Regions from separate parts of the Nonomuraea sp. NPDC005650 genome, predicted to be linked through region 1. Evidence: riboswitches for the same ligand, from Rfam matches in the RefSeq annotation. Region 1 holds a riboswitch; each other region holds the start of a gene.
What was found. Region 1 has a riboswitch for thiamine pyrophosphate ahead of tenA (thiaminase II). Riboswitches for the same ligand answer to the same signal wherever they lie in the genome.
Positions count from the first base shown of each region.

Region 2: it holds a riboswitch for thiamine pyrophosphate, as region 1 does, so the genes downstream of both, thiO (glycine oxidase ThiO) here and tenA (thiaminase II) in region 1, are expected to answer to the same signal.
Region 3: it holds a riboswitch for thiamine pyrophosphate, as region 1 does, so the genes downstream of both, ABZS69_RS34895 (cytosine permease) here and tenA (thiaminase II) in region 1, are expected to answer to the same signal.

Region 1 covers NZ_JBEXCR010000089.1:1,681-5,763, reverse strand. Annotated here, with positions in the region: gene ABZS69_RS65120 (hypothetical protein) at 1-1,693, shown strand, start outside; TPP riboswitch at 1,829-1,924, shown strand; gene tenA (thiaminase II) at 1,916-2,599, shown strand; gene ABZS69_RS65110 (BTAD domain-containing putative transcriptional regulator) at 2,611-4,083, opposite strand, start outside.
Region 2 covers NZ_JBEXCR010000001.1:551,463-555,545, forward strand. Annotated here, with positions in the region: gene ABZS69_RS02505 (Rv2175c family DNA-binding protein) at 1-143, opposite strand, end outside; gene ABZS69_RS02510 (FAD-dependent oxidoreductase) at 174-1,343, opposite strand; TPP riboswitch at 1,398-1,515, shown strand; gene thiO (glycine oxidase ThiO) at 1,505-2,620, shown strand; gene thiS (sulfur carrier protein ThiS) at 2,617-2,817, shown strand; gene ABZS69_RS02525 (thiazole synthase) at 2,810-3,565, shown strand; gene pknB (Stk1 family PASTA domain-containing Ser/Thr kinase) at 3,671-4,083, shown strand, end outside.
Region 3 covers NZ_JBEXCR010000022.1:136,154-140,236, reverse strand. Annotated here, with positions in the region: gene ABZS69_RS34920 (GPP34 family phosphoprotein) at 1-69, opposite strand, end outside; gene ABZS69_RS34915 (TenA family protein) at 93-698, shown strand; gene ABZS69_RS34910 (DNA-formamidopyrimidine glycosylase family protein) at 746-1,624, shown strand; gene ABZS69_RS34905 (helix-turn-helix domain-containing protein) at 1,621-2,034, shown strand; gene ABZS69_RS34900 (rhodanese-like domain-containing protein) at 2,031-2,354, shown strand; TPP riboswitch at 2,419-2,536, shown strand; gene ABZS69_RS34895 (cytosine permease) at 2,526-3,857, shown strand; gene ABZS69_RS34890 (methylated-DNA--[protein]-cysteine S-methyltransferase) at 3,814-4,083, opposite strand, start outside.

The DNA of each region.
Region 1 (4,083 bases):
GGCCGCGCACGACGAGCTGATCCCGCTGGCCGGTGACCGGGTGAGCGTGCTGGAGCTGGGCGGGAGCCTGGAGTCGGAGGCGCGGGAGCTCTACTTCTCCCTGGCGGGCTCCGAGGTGCCCCTGGCCGCCGAGGACCTGGAAGCGCTGCGGCTGCTGGCCAGGTTCTGCGCCGACGAGCCCGAGCGCATCCCCGTGCGCGAGAACCGCGCGATCGTCAACGAGGTCCGCCTCGCGGGCGGCCGGCCGCTGCTGGTCGACACGGTGACCGACGTGCTCCGGCTCGCCTGCGGCTGCTCGGGCGGCGACGTCACGCTGGCCGAGCCCACCAGGTTCCGCTCGTTCCGCCGCGCCGAGCGCCGCGCCCTGCTGGGAGCCCTGGACGCGGTCGCGTCCCCGGCCAAGCTCGGCGACGTGCCGCGCCACCGGGAGGAGTGGAAGCGCCTCGGCGAGCGGCTGCACCCCCACGAGTACCCGCAGTTCCCCAACGCCGCCGCCGTCTTCGAAACGGCCAGGGGCACGCGCCGGGCCGAGAGCCTGGACAGCAGGGTCGAGGCCGCCCTGTCGGCGGGCCGCACCGCCGAGGCGGTGAAGCTGCTGGAGAAGGCGCCCGGCGCGCTGCTGCGCCGCCTCGACCACCTGCTGCGCGCGACGGACGCGCCGGACGCCACGGACGTGCTGGATGCGGCGGAAAGAGCCGCCGCCGGCGCCTCCGGCCGCGTCCTGCTGTCGCTGCGCGAGCATCTGCAGAACCGGCTCGCCCCCGTCGCGGGCCGCGTCTTCACCAACCGGTACGGCAGGGCGTGGGCGACCCCCGACTCCCGTTCGCCGCTGGCGGAGGAGGCACTGTCGCGGACCCTGGCCATCCTGGACGAGGAGATCACCCGCCGCCTCCCCGACCCCGGCGAGCTGATCGTCGATCCCGACGTGCTCGACGTCGCCCTGCCGCTGTCCGGCAAGGCCGTCGCGCCCGGCCTCGGCATGCTGCCCCGGGGCTCGGTCTCGGCGGTGGACGGCGAGCTGCTCAGGTTCTTCGTCCACTGGCGCGAGGCCGGGCAGCGCACCGACTACGACCTGTCCGCCCTCATGCTCGACGACTCCTACGACAACCCGACGCACATTTCCTGGACGAACTACACCAACGATTTCGCCGAGTACTCCGGCGACCTCACCGAGGCGCCCGAGGGCGCGTCCGAGTTCATCAACATCCTGCTCGCCGCCGCGACCCAGCCGATCATCATCCCGCAGGTGCACATCTACGCCGGGGAGCGGTTCGACGAGGCCGCCGAGGCGTTCTTCGGATACATGACCAGGGACGCCGCGCAGGAGGGCAGGCCGTTCGAGCCGCGTACCGTGCGCATGAAGTCGGACCTGCGCGGCTCCGGCGCGGTCGCCCTGCCGCTCGTCTTCCTGCGCGGCGGCGACGGCGGCTGGCTGGTGAAGTGGCTGCACCTCTACCTGAACGGCGACCCCGGCTTCAACCAGGTGGAGGGCAACCGCGTCACCGCCTCCCTGCTGGTGCGCTCCATCGTCGAACGCGACTACCTGCGCGTCCGCTACCTGGCCGACCTGCTGCGCGCGAAGAGCTCCACGGCCGGGCACACCACCTACATCGGCCTGGAGGCGCCGGCCGACCTCCCGGCGGGGGCGCGCGTCTACACACCCGGCACGCTGCACGAACTGATCCCCGCCTGATACGTTCGACCTCCGGTCGTGAGGCCATTCGGGAGCTTCCTTCTCCTGGTTCGAATCCAGGTAGGCCCCACGGGCCTGCTGGCTGTCTAGCTTCCGAGCCTTCCTCACGACCGGGCCGTGCCTTCTGCTAGCGTTGAACGCGACGCGGGGTGCCCGGGCTGCCGGGCTGAGATCACACCCGTCGAACCTGATCTAGTTCGCACTAGCGAAGGGACGTCATCGGTGACCTTCTGTGATGAGCTCTGGACGCGCACGGCCACGCTGCTCAAGGCGATCCACGACCACCCGTTCAACACCGCGCTCGGCGACGGCACCCTCGACCGGGAGCGCTTCGCGTTCTACCTCGTCCAGGACGGGCGCTACCTGGTGGCCTACTCCAAGGTCCTCGCCACGGCCTCGGCCCGCGCCACCTCCCCGGCCGACGCCGCGTTCTTCGCGCAGAGCGCGCACACGGCGCTGGTCGTCGAGCGGGCCCTGCACACCGGCTACCTGGAGCAGTTCGGGCTGACGGCCGAGGAGACGGCGGCCGTGGCCACCTCGCCGACCTGCCTGGCCTACTCCTCCTACCTCCAGGCCACGGCCCTCGCCGCCCCCTTGCCCGTGCTGGCCGCCGCCGTGCTGCCGTGCTTCTGGGTCTACCAGGACGTCGGCGCGGCGCTGCTCGAACGCACGGCGGGCGCGGCCGAGCACCCGTACGGGACCTGGATCGGCACCTACTCCGACCCCGCCTTCGCCGCCTCGGTCGAGCAGGCCAAGGCCATCGCCGACCGGCTGGCCGAGACCGCCGACCCCGGGACGCGCCGGGCGATGGACGAGGCGTTCTGCCGGGCCACCGAGTACGAGTGGATGTTCTGGGACAGCGCCTGGCGCCTGGAGACCTGGCCCACCGGACAATGGCTCTCCTAGGCACCCTGGCCTCACGCGAACGACTCGCTGAGCTCCCTGCGCAGCTCGCGGGCCTGGTGCAGGTAGTGCGTGGCCAGCGCGGCGCGCCCGGAGGAGCGGTAGAGCTCCCCGAGCGTCTGGTACGTGTCCGCCTCCCCGCTGCGGTCACCCAGCTGCTGGAAGATCACCAGGGAGCGCTCCAGCTGGTCGGAGCCGTCCGACCGGTGGCCCCTGGCCACCTGGAGCCCGCCCAGGTTCCGCATCGCGTACGCGCCGCAGTGGCGATCGCCGAGCGCCTCGAAGATGTCCAGCGCGTGCCCCTGGAAGCGCATGGCCCGCTCCGACTCGGCGGACAGGTCGTACAGGCGGCCGAGCTGCATCGACACGCAGCCCTCGCGGTGGGCGTCGCCGAGCTCCTCGGCCAGCCGCAGCGCGTCCCCGAGCCACCTGGACGCCTGCCGCAGGTCCCGCAGCGACAGGTAGACGCGCCCGATCGCCTGCCGCGCGTACGCCTCGCCGCTGCGGTCGCCGATGGCCAGGAACATGGCCAGCGCGTGCCGGAAGGACCCGAGCGCCTTCAGGTGCCGGTTGGAGAACTGGTTGACCGCCGCCAGCCCGCAGATCGAGATGGCCTCGCTGCGCGTGTCGCCCAGCTCGTGGAAGATGACGCGGGCCCGCCGGAACATGTCCTCGGCCTCGGCGTAGCGGTCCTGGTAGAGGCAGACCTGGGCCAGGCCGCGGAGCATGGCGGCCTCCCCGTGGCGGTCGCCGGCCGCGCGGGCGCTGTCCAGGGCGAGGCGGTGCGTGAGCTGCCACTCGTCCAGGAGGCAGTGCAGGTCGAAGTACGGGACCAAGGTGGCGGCCAGCCCCCACGCGGACTGGGCCAGGCCCGCGTCGGCGGCCAGCCGTACGGCCTCGACCAGGGACTCCCGCTCGGCGTCGAACCAGGACAGCGGCTGGGCGGTGAGGCGGCCGAGGGTCTCCCGCTCCAGGCTCCAGCGGGGCGCCAGGTCGGAGGTCAGCCCGAAGAGGGTGGTGGGAAGTCGTAAGGAGGCGTGTTCGGCGGCGGTCAGCCAGCCGCCGAGCACCCGGGCCAGCGCGTGCCGCTCGGTGTCGCCGCCCGCCTTCTCCTTGGCGGCGCAGCGGATCAGGTCGTGGAGCCGGTAGCGGGGCTGGCCGACGTGGTCGGTGCCGGCCAGGCGTAGGAGGTTCGCGTCGACCAGGGCGTCCACGACGGCGTCGGCGCGGGGCCGGTCGAGCACGGCGTCGGCCACCCAGCCCGGCACGGACTGCTCGCCCAGCAGGCCGATCGCGCGGAAGGCCAGGGCGGCGTCGTCGGGCAGCCGCTGGTAGCTGAGCTCGAAGGAGCCGCGTACCTCGAGGTCGCCGGCGCGTAACTCGTCGAGGCGGCCGGCCTCGTCCTCCAGCCGCTGCCGCAGCACGGCCAGCGACCAGCCGGGCCGTCCGGCCAGCCGGGACCCGGCCACCCGGACGGCCAGCGGTAA
Region 2 (4,083 bases), on a different contig from region 1:
ACGCCGAGCAGCTTGTGGTCCTTGAGGAGTTGCTTGGCCCGCCCAATCGAAAGGTCGAGGCGCGAGGCCACTTCGGGGAGAGTGAGCCACTCGTCTACGAGCTGGTCGGTCTCCCGGTCGATCTGTGCAACAGAAAGCGTCACGAAACCACAACTACCACATGCCGTCCTTGCTCAAACAACACAATCCCGTAGGGAGACTTCTGGATCTACCAGGCGTTCCGCGTCAAGACGGTGTCCGGCGTCGATGATCCTACGCCCCTGTACGAGGTCCCGCGGCCGGTCCACGGCCAGCACCGCGGCGAGGACGTCGTCGGCCGTGAGCCAGACGGCCGACCACTTGCCCTCGGGCTCGCCGCGATAGATCAGCCGTTCCCCTGCCAAATGATGACCCGCATATTGCACCATATGTCCGAACTGCTCCGACCAGAAGTACGGAACGGGATCGTACGCGACGTCCTCGCCCAGCAGGCTCGCGGCGGCCACCTCGGGGGCGTTGAGCGCGGTGTCCCAGTGCTCGACCCTGAGCCTGGTCTGCCAGCGGCGCGACCACCAGGCGGCGCAGTCGCCGACGGCGACCGTGTTCGGGAGGGAGGCGCGCAGGTGCTCGTCCACGACGACGCCGTTGTGCAGGTCGATGTCGGCGCCGGTGAGCCATTCGACGGCCGGGCGCACGCCGATGCCCGTGACCACCACGTGGGCGTCCACGAACTCGCCGCCCACCAGCCGCACGCCGCCCTCGTCCACGGAGTCGACCATGGTGTCGAGCCGCAGGTCGATGCCGTCGTACCAGCGCTCGGTGCGGGCCCCGATCTCGGCGCCGACGGCCATGGCGAGCGGCGCCGGGCCGGCCTCGATCACGGTCACCGCGCACCCGGCGCGGCGGGCGGCGGTGGCCACCTCAGCGCCGATCCAGCCGGCGCCGATGACCGCGACGCGGGCGCCGGGGACGAGCATGGCCCTGAGCTCGTGGGCGTCGTCGAGCGTGCGCAGCACGTGCTGCGGGCCGTCGCCGGGCAGCCTGATCGGCTCGGCGCCGGTGGCGATGACCAGCCCGTCGTAGCCGATCTCGCCCTCGGTCGTCTCCACGACCCCCTCGCGCAGCGCCTTGGCGCTGACCCCGGGCTGGAAGTCCACGTCGATCGCGGCCAGGTCGGTGTCGACGAAGCTGGTGTCGGCGTCGCCGAACAGCACGGCCTTGGACAGGGGCGGACGGTCGTAGGGGCGATGCCGCTCCTCGCCGATCAGCGTGACCCTCCCCCCGAACCCCCGCGTGCGCAACGCCTCCACGGTGCGCACTCCGGCCAGGCCAGCTCCCACCACCACGACTCGGTTCACGTTCATGACCCTAACGTGGGGCGGTGTCGGGGCGTCGCAGCGAGGCCGTAGGCTGGAGGACGTAAGACGCGCGGGAGTCCGGCCGTGACCGGGCTGAGAGGAAGGCTGCCTTCGGGCCTTCGACCGCAAGACACCTGATCCGGATCATGCCGGCGAAGGGAGCGCGGATGGATGTGATCGTGGGCGGCGGGGTCGTCGGGCTCTCCGCGGCCTGGCGGCTGGCCCGCGCGGGGCGGCCCGTCACCCTGGTCGACCCGGCCCCCGCCTCTGGGGCCTCACACGCGGCGGCGGGGATGCTGGCGCCGATCAGCGAGGTGACCTACACCGAGGCGCCGCTGTTGCGGCTCGGGGTGGCGTCGCTGCGCCGCTGGCCCGCCTTCGCCGCCGAGCTGGCCGCCGACGCGGGGCTGGCCGGCCCCGAGGCCCTGGACCTGCGCTCCGAGGGGACGCTCGACGTGGCGTTCGGGGCGGACGACCTGGCCGCGCTGGACGAGCTGGCCGCGTACCTGGACAAGCTGGAGCTGCCCGTCGAGCGGCTGACCGGCCGCGAGTGCCGCCGCCTTGAACCCATGCTGGCCCCCTCGGTGCGGGGCGGGCTGCTGGCCCCCGGCGACTCCTGGGTGGACCCGCGCCGCGTGACGGCGGCGCTGCTCGCCGCGCTCGACCGGCAGGGAGTCCCGCTGGTACGGGCCCGCGTGCGCGAGCTGCTGCGCGACGGCGCCCGGGTCACGGGCGTACGCCTGGAGCCGCCCGGCGGCGACGGCCGGCCGGCCGAGCTGCCGGCGGAGCGGGTGGTCCTGGCGGCCGGGGCGTGGAGCGCCGGGCTGGCCGAGCTGCCGGTGCGGCCGGTGAAGGGGCAGATCATGCGGTTGCGTTCGCCGCAGCCGCTGCTCACGCGATGCGTGCGCGGCACCGTGCACGGCACGCCGGTCTATCTCGTCCCCCGGGGCGACGGCGAGCTGGTGGTCGGGGCGACGCAGGAGGAGATGGGCTTCGACACCAGGGTGACCGCGGGCGGGCTCTACGAGCTGCTGCGGGACGCCAGGGAGCTGGTGCCGGGCGTCACCGAGCTGGAGGTCGCCGACGTGGTGGCCGGGCTGCGTCCGGGCACGCCGGACAACCTGCCGCTCATCGGCCCGAGCCGCACCCCGGGGCTGACGCTGGCCACCGGTCACCACCGGGGCGGCGTGCTCCTGGCGCCGCTCACGGCGGACATCCTGCTGGGCGAAGAGGGCGAGCTGGCGGCGTTGTGCGCCCCTGGGAGATTTCGGGAAATTTCATGATTGTGACGATCAACGGGGCCTCGCACGAGGTGACCGACGGCATGACCGTGGCGCAGGCCGTACGCACATTGACCACGGCCACCACCGGAGTGGCCGTGGCCGTGAACGACGAGGTGGTCACGCGGAGCTCGTGGGAGACGACGGCGCTCAGCGACCGTGACCGGGTGGAGGTTCTGACGGCGGTGCAAGGTGGATGAACTGATCATCGCCGGGGAGAAGTTCTCCTCCCGGCTCATCATGGGGACCGGCGGCGCACCCTCGCTCGACGTGCTCGACCAGGCGCTGGCCGCGTCCGGCACCGAGCTGACCACGGTGGCCATGCGGCGGCTCGACCCGACCGCCCCCGGGTCCGTCCTGGACGTGCTGCGCGAGCGGGACATCAAGGTGCTCCCCAACACGGCGGGCTGCTTCACCGCGGGCGAGGCCGTGCTGACGGCGCGGCTGGCCAGGGAGGCGCTCGGCACGAACTGGGTCAAGCTGGAGGTCATCGCCGACGAGCGGACGCTGCTGCCCGACCCGATCGAGACGTTCGACGCCGCGGAGCGGCTGGTGGCCGACGGGTTCGTGGTGCTGCCGTACATCGGGGACGACCCCGCGCTGGCGCGGCGGCTGGAGCAGGCGGGCTGCGCGGCCGTCATGCCGCTGGGCGCGCCGATCGGCTCGGGCCTCGGCATCCGCAACCCGCACAACATCGAGCTGATCGTGGAGGCCGCGTCCGTGCCGGTGGTGCTCGACGCGGGCATCGGCACGGCCAGCGACGCCGCGCTGGCGATGGAGCTGGGCTGCGACGCCGTGCTGCTGGCCACCGCGGTCACCAGGGCGCGGCGGCCCGATCTCATGGCGGCCGCCATGAAGGGGGCCGTGGCGGCGGGACGGCTGGCGCGGCTGGCCGGCCGCATCCCGCGCAGGCGCTACGCCGAGGCCTCCTCGCCGATGACGCCGTGACCTGAGTGGTGTGCGGGGAGCTGGGACGTTCCAACGGGAACGTCTCAGCATCGGTTTCGGGCGGTGGGGCCCTCCCAGTGGCAAAACGCCCGTAAACTCAGCGGGGTGGATACGACGACTGCGGACCCCCTGGTCGGGCGGCTCCTCGATGGGCGCTACCGCATCGAGAGCCGGATCGCCCGGGGCGGTATGGCGACCGTCTACCTCGCGCTGGACGTCCGCCTGGACCGGACGGTGGCGCTGAAGGTCATGCACCCCTCGCTGGCCGAGGACCCGGCGTTCGTGCGCAGGTTCATCGGCGAGGCCAAGTCGGTTGCCCGCCTCTCACACCCCAACGTGGTGCACGTCTTCGACCAGGGCACCGACAACGACGTCGTGTACCTGTCGATGGAGTACGTGCCCGGCAAGACGCTGCGCGACATCCTGCGCGAGCGCGGCAGGCTGCCCGCCCGCGAGGCGCTCGAGATCATGATCCCGGTGCTCGCCGCCCTCGGCGCGGCCCACCAGGCGGGCATGGT
Region 3 (4,083 bases), on a different contig from region 1:
GACGAGCTGCGTGCCCTTCTCGTCGTTGTAGGCGAGCAGGAGCAGTTCCTCGGCGATCGTCACAGTCATGCTTCGACACTAACCTCCCAGCCATGACCATCTCGGAGAAGTTGCACGCCATCGGCCGCCCGCTGCTCCGGGCGCAGCTCGACCATCCCACCGTGGCCGGCATCGCACGTGGCGACCTGCCCGAGCCGGTGTTCAGGTCGTGGCTGGAGCAGGACTACCTGTTCCTGCTCGACTACGTACGGGTGTTCGCGCGGCTGGCCTGGCAGGCGCCCGCCGGGCATCTGGGTGACCTGGTGGACCTGGCGCACACCACGTACCACGACGAGCTGAGCCTGCACAGGTCGCTGTCGGCGGGGTTCGGCGCCGATCTGGAGGGGGCGGTGAAGGGGCCGGCGTGCGCGGCGTACACGACGTTCCTGCTGGAGTCGGCGGCGTCCTATGGGGAGGGGCTGGCCGCGCTCTATCCCTGCATGTGGGGATATTCGAGTCTTGGGCGGATATTGGCGGAGAATCCGCCTGTTGAGCCGAGATATCGGGCTTGGGTGGACACGTACGCCGATCCCGGGTTCGCGGCGCTCACCGAGCGGATCGCGCAGATGATCGACGAGGCCGGTCCGGATCCGGCGCGGGCCGAGGCGCTGTTCGCCGAGGGGATGGCGCACGAGCTGGCCTTCTGGAGCGTGCCGTAGCCGTCCACAGGCTGTGGATGGTCGGGGCGCGCACGTACCCTGGTGGCATGCCGGAACTACCCGAAGTGGAGTCGCTCACCCACTTCCTGCGCGAGCGGGCCGTGGGCCGCACGGTGCTGGGGGTCGACGTGGTGGCCATCCAGGCGCTCAAGACGTTCGACCCGCCCGTGACCGCGCTCGGCGGGCTGACCATCACCGGCGTGGCGAGGCACGGAAAGTTCCTCGACCTCGACTGCGACGGCCTCCACCTGGTCATCCACCTGGCCCGCGCGGGGTGGCTGCGCTGGCGCGACGACCTGTCGGGGGCCAAGCCCGTGCGACCGGGCAAGGGCCCGCTCGCCGTACGCGTCCGGCTGGCGCCCGACGAGGAGGGACTGGCGCCCGGGTTCGAGCTGACGGAGGCGGGGACGCAGAAGCGCCTGGCCGCCTATGTCACGAAAAATCCGGACGAGATCCCCGGCGTCGCCGCCCTCGGCCCCGACCCCCTCGACGAGTCCTTCACCGTCGACGCGCTCAAAGGCATCCTGGGCGGCAGCCGCACCCAGATCAAGGGGCTGCTGCGCGACCAGAAGATCATCGCCGGCATCGGCAACGCGTACTCGGACGAGGTGCTCCACGCGGCGAAGATGTCCCCGTTCAAGATCGCGGCCACGCTGACGGACGCGCAGATCGCCGACCTGCACGAGGCCATCGTCACCACCCTGGGGGAGGCCGTGGAGCGGGCGCACGGGCTGGCGGCCAAGGACCTCAAGGCGGAGAAGAAGTCGGGACTGCGGGTCCACAACCGCGCCGGGCAGCCGTGCGACGTCTGCGGCGACACGATCCGGGAGGTGTCCTTCGCGGACTCCTCGCTGCAGTACTGCCCCACCTGCCAGACCGGCGGCAAGCCCCTCGCCGACCGCCGCCTGTCCCGCCTTCTCAAATGAACTGCGAGGGCCCTTTGGACCCGCTCGACGACTACGACGTGCGGCAGTGGGACACCCGCGAGGACTGCGAGGTGCGCCAGATCCTCGACCGCATCGCGGACAAGTGGTCGCTGCTCGTGATCGCCCTGCTCGACTGCCAGAGCCTGCGCTTCACCCAGCTCCGCCGCGAGATCGACGGCGTCAGCCAGCGCATGCTCAGCGTGACCCTGCGCCAGCTCGAACGCGACGGCCTCGTCAGCCGCACGGTCCACCCCGTCGTGCCGCCCAGGGTGGACTACGCGCTCACGCCGCTCGGCCGCACGCTGCACGAGACCATCAAGTCGCTGGTCACCTGGACGGAGGCGCACCAGGAGGAGATCGCCGAGGCGCGTGCGGCCTACGACGCCAGGCGCGAGATGATGGAGTCATGACCGTTCCTGAGATCGAGGCCAGTGCCGTTCCCGCAGACGCTTACCTGCTCGACGTCCGTGAGCAGGACGAATGGGTCGCGGGGCACGCCCCTGAGGCCGTGCACATCCCCATGACGCAGATTCAAGGGCGGGTCGAGGAGGTGCCCGGCGACCGCACGGTCTACGTCGTCTGCCGGGTGGGCGGCCGGTCCCTGCAGGTCGCGGCCTGGCTCAACCAGCTCGGGCGCGACGCCGTCAACGTCGGCGGCGGCATGCAGTCGTGGGAGTTCGCGCGCCTTCCGATGGTCAGCGAGACCGGGCAGCAGCCGTTCGTGGCGTGAAACCTTGGTGAAGGCCCCACTGTGGCGGTTTCGCCGCCACTAAGGCATGATGAGGGCGCCAACTGCAGATTGTCGCGGGAGCTCGGGGTTTCGCCGGGCTGAGAGGGCAGCCATAGATCCGCTGCCGACCGCCTGAACCTGTCCGGGTAATGCCGGCGTAGGGAGTGCGCGATGACGCATGTCGTCGACGAAGTTCCGCTGACTCTTGAAGGCAGGCCGCCGAAGACCCTGGGCGTGCTCGACCAGGGCGCGCTCTGGGCGAACCTCGGAGTCAGCCTCCTGGGCTTCTCCGGGGCGTCCCTCCTGCTCAACCCCTTGGGCAACGCTCCCCTCAGCCTGGCCGCCGCGCTCCTGGCGACCGTGGTCGGCAGCCTGATCGGCACCGCCATGGTGGGCCTGTCCGCCGTGCCCGGCACCCAGACGGGGCAGCCCGCGATGGTGCTGCTGCGGGGCCTGTTCGGGGCAAAGATCTCGTACGTCCCCACGGTGCTGAACATCGTCCAGATGCTCGGCTGGGCCGCGTTCGAGCTGTGGGTGATCGCCAAGGCGGCCAGCGCGATCTTCGGCGCCGTGCCGTACCAGGTGTGGGTGGTCGCGGCGGGGGTGCTGACCACGGCGCTCACGATCTGGCCGCTCGGGTCCATCAGGCTGCTGCGGCGGTACGTCACCATCGGCGTGGTCGTGTCGATGGTGTGGTTCGCCTGGCACTTCCTGACCAGCGCGCCCGCGCACACCGGCGGGTCCTGGACGGCGTTCGCCCCGGCCGTGGACTACGTGATCGCGCTGTCGGTGTCGTGGGTGCCGATGGCGGCCGACTTCGCCCGGCACTCCAGGTCGAGCAGGGCCGCGTTCACCGGCGTGGTCGGCGGCTACACGCTGGCCCAGGTGGCCTGCCTGGGCCTGGGCGTGTTCGCGGTGGCCCTGGCGGGGGCGGACAACGTGGCGGCCGATCCGACGTCGGTGTTCGGCCCGTTCGTGGCGGTGCCGCTGGGCGCGCTGTTCTTCGCGATCCTGGTGCTGCGCGAGACGGACCAGTCGTTCGCCAACGTCTACTCCACCACGGTCTCGCTGCAGAACCTGATGCCGCGGGTGGACCGGCGCGTCTTCTCCGTCGCCATCGGCGTGCTGAGCGTCGCGATCGCCCTGGTCGTGGACGTCAACTCCTACGGGGCGTTCCTGGGCGTGATCGGGGCGATCTTCGTGCCGATGTTCGCGGTGCTGGCCGTGGACTACTTCGTGCTGGGCGGCTCGCGCGGCTGGAACACCGCGGAGGACGCGCCCTCACGCTGGTCGAGGCTGGTGCCGTGGGCCCTCGGCTTCGTGGCGTACTGGCTGGCGACCGCCACGCCCCCGGACACGGCGTGGGGGGCCTTCTGGCAGTCGGCCCGCGAGGCCATCGGCTTCACCCGGCAGCCGTGGATGAACGGGGCGCTCGGTGCGGCCATCGTCGCCGCGCTGGTCACCCTGCTGATCGGCTGGTCGACGCGCGCTTTTCGACGTTGAGCAGGTGCTGCTTGGCCGTCGCGCCGCCCGCGTAGTCGCCGAGCGCGCCGTCCTCGCGCACCACCCGGTGGCACGGCACGATCACGCACACCGGGTTGGAGGCCAGCGCGTTGCCGATCGCCCGCAGCGCGCGCGGCCGGCCGATGCTCGCGCCGATCGCCTCCAGCGTCGTGGTGGTGCCGTAGGGGACCGCGATCGTCTTCTGCAGCACCGTACGGGCGAAAGA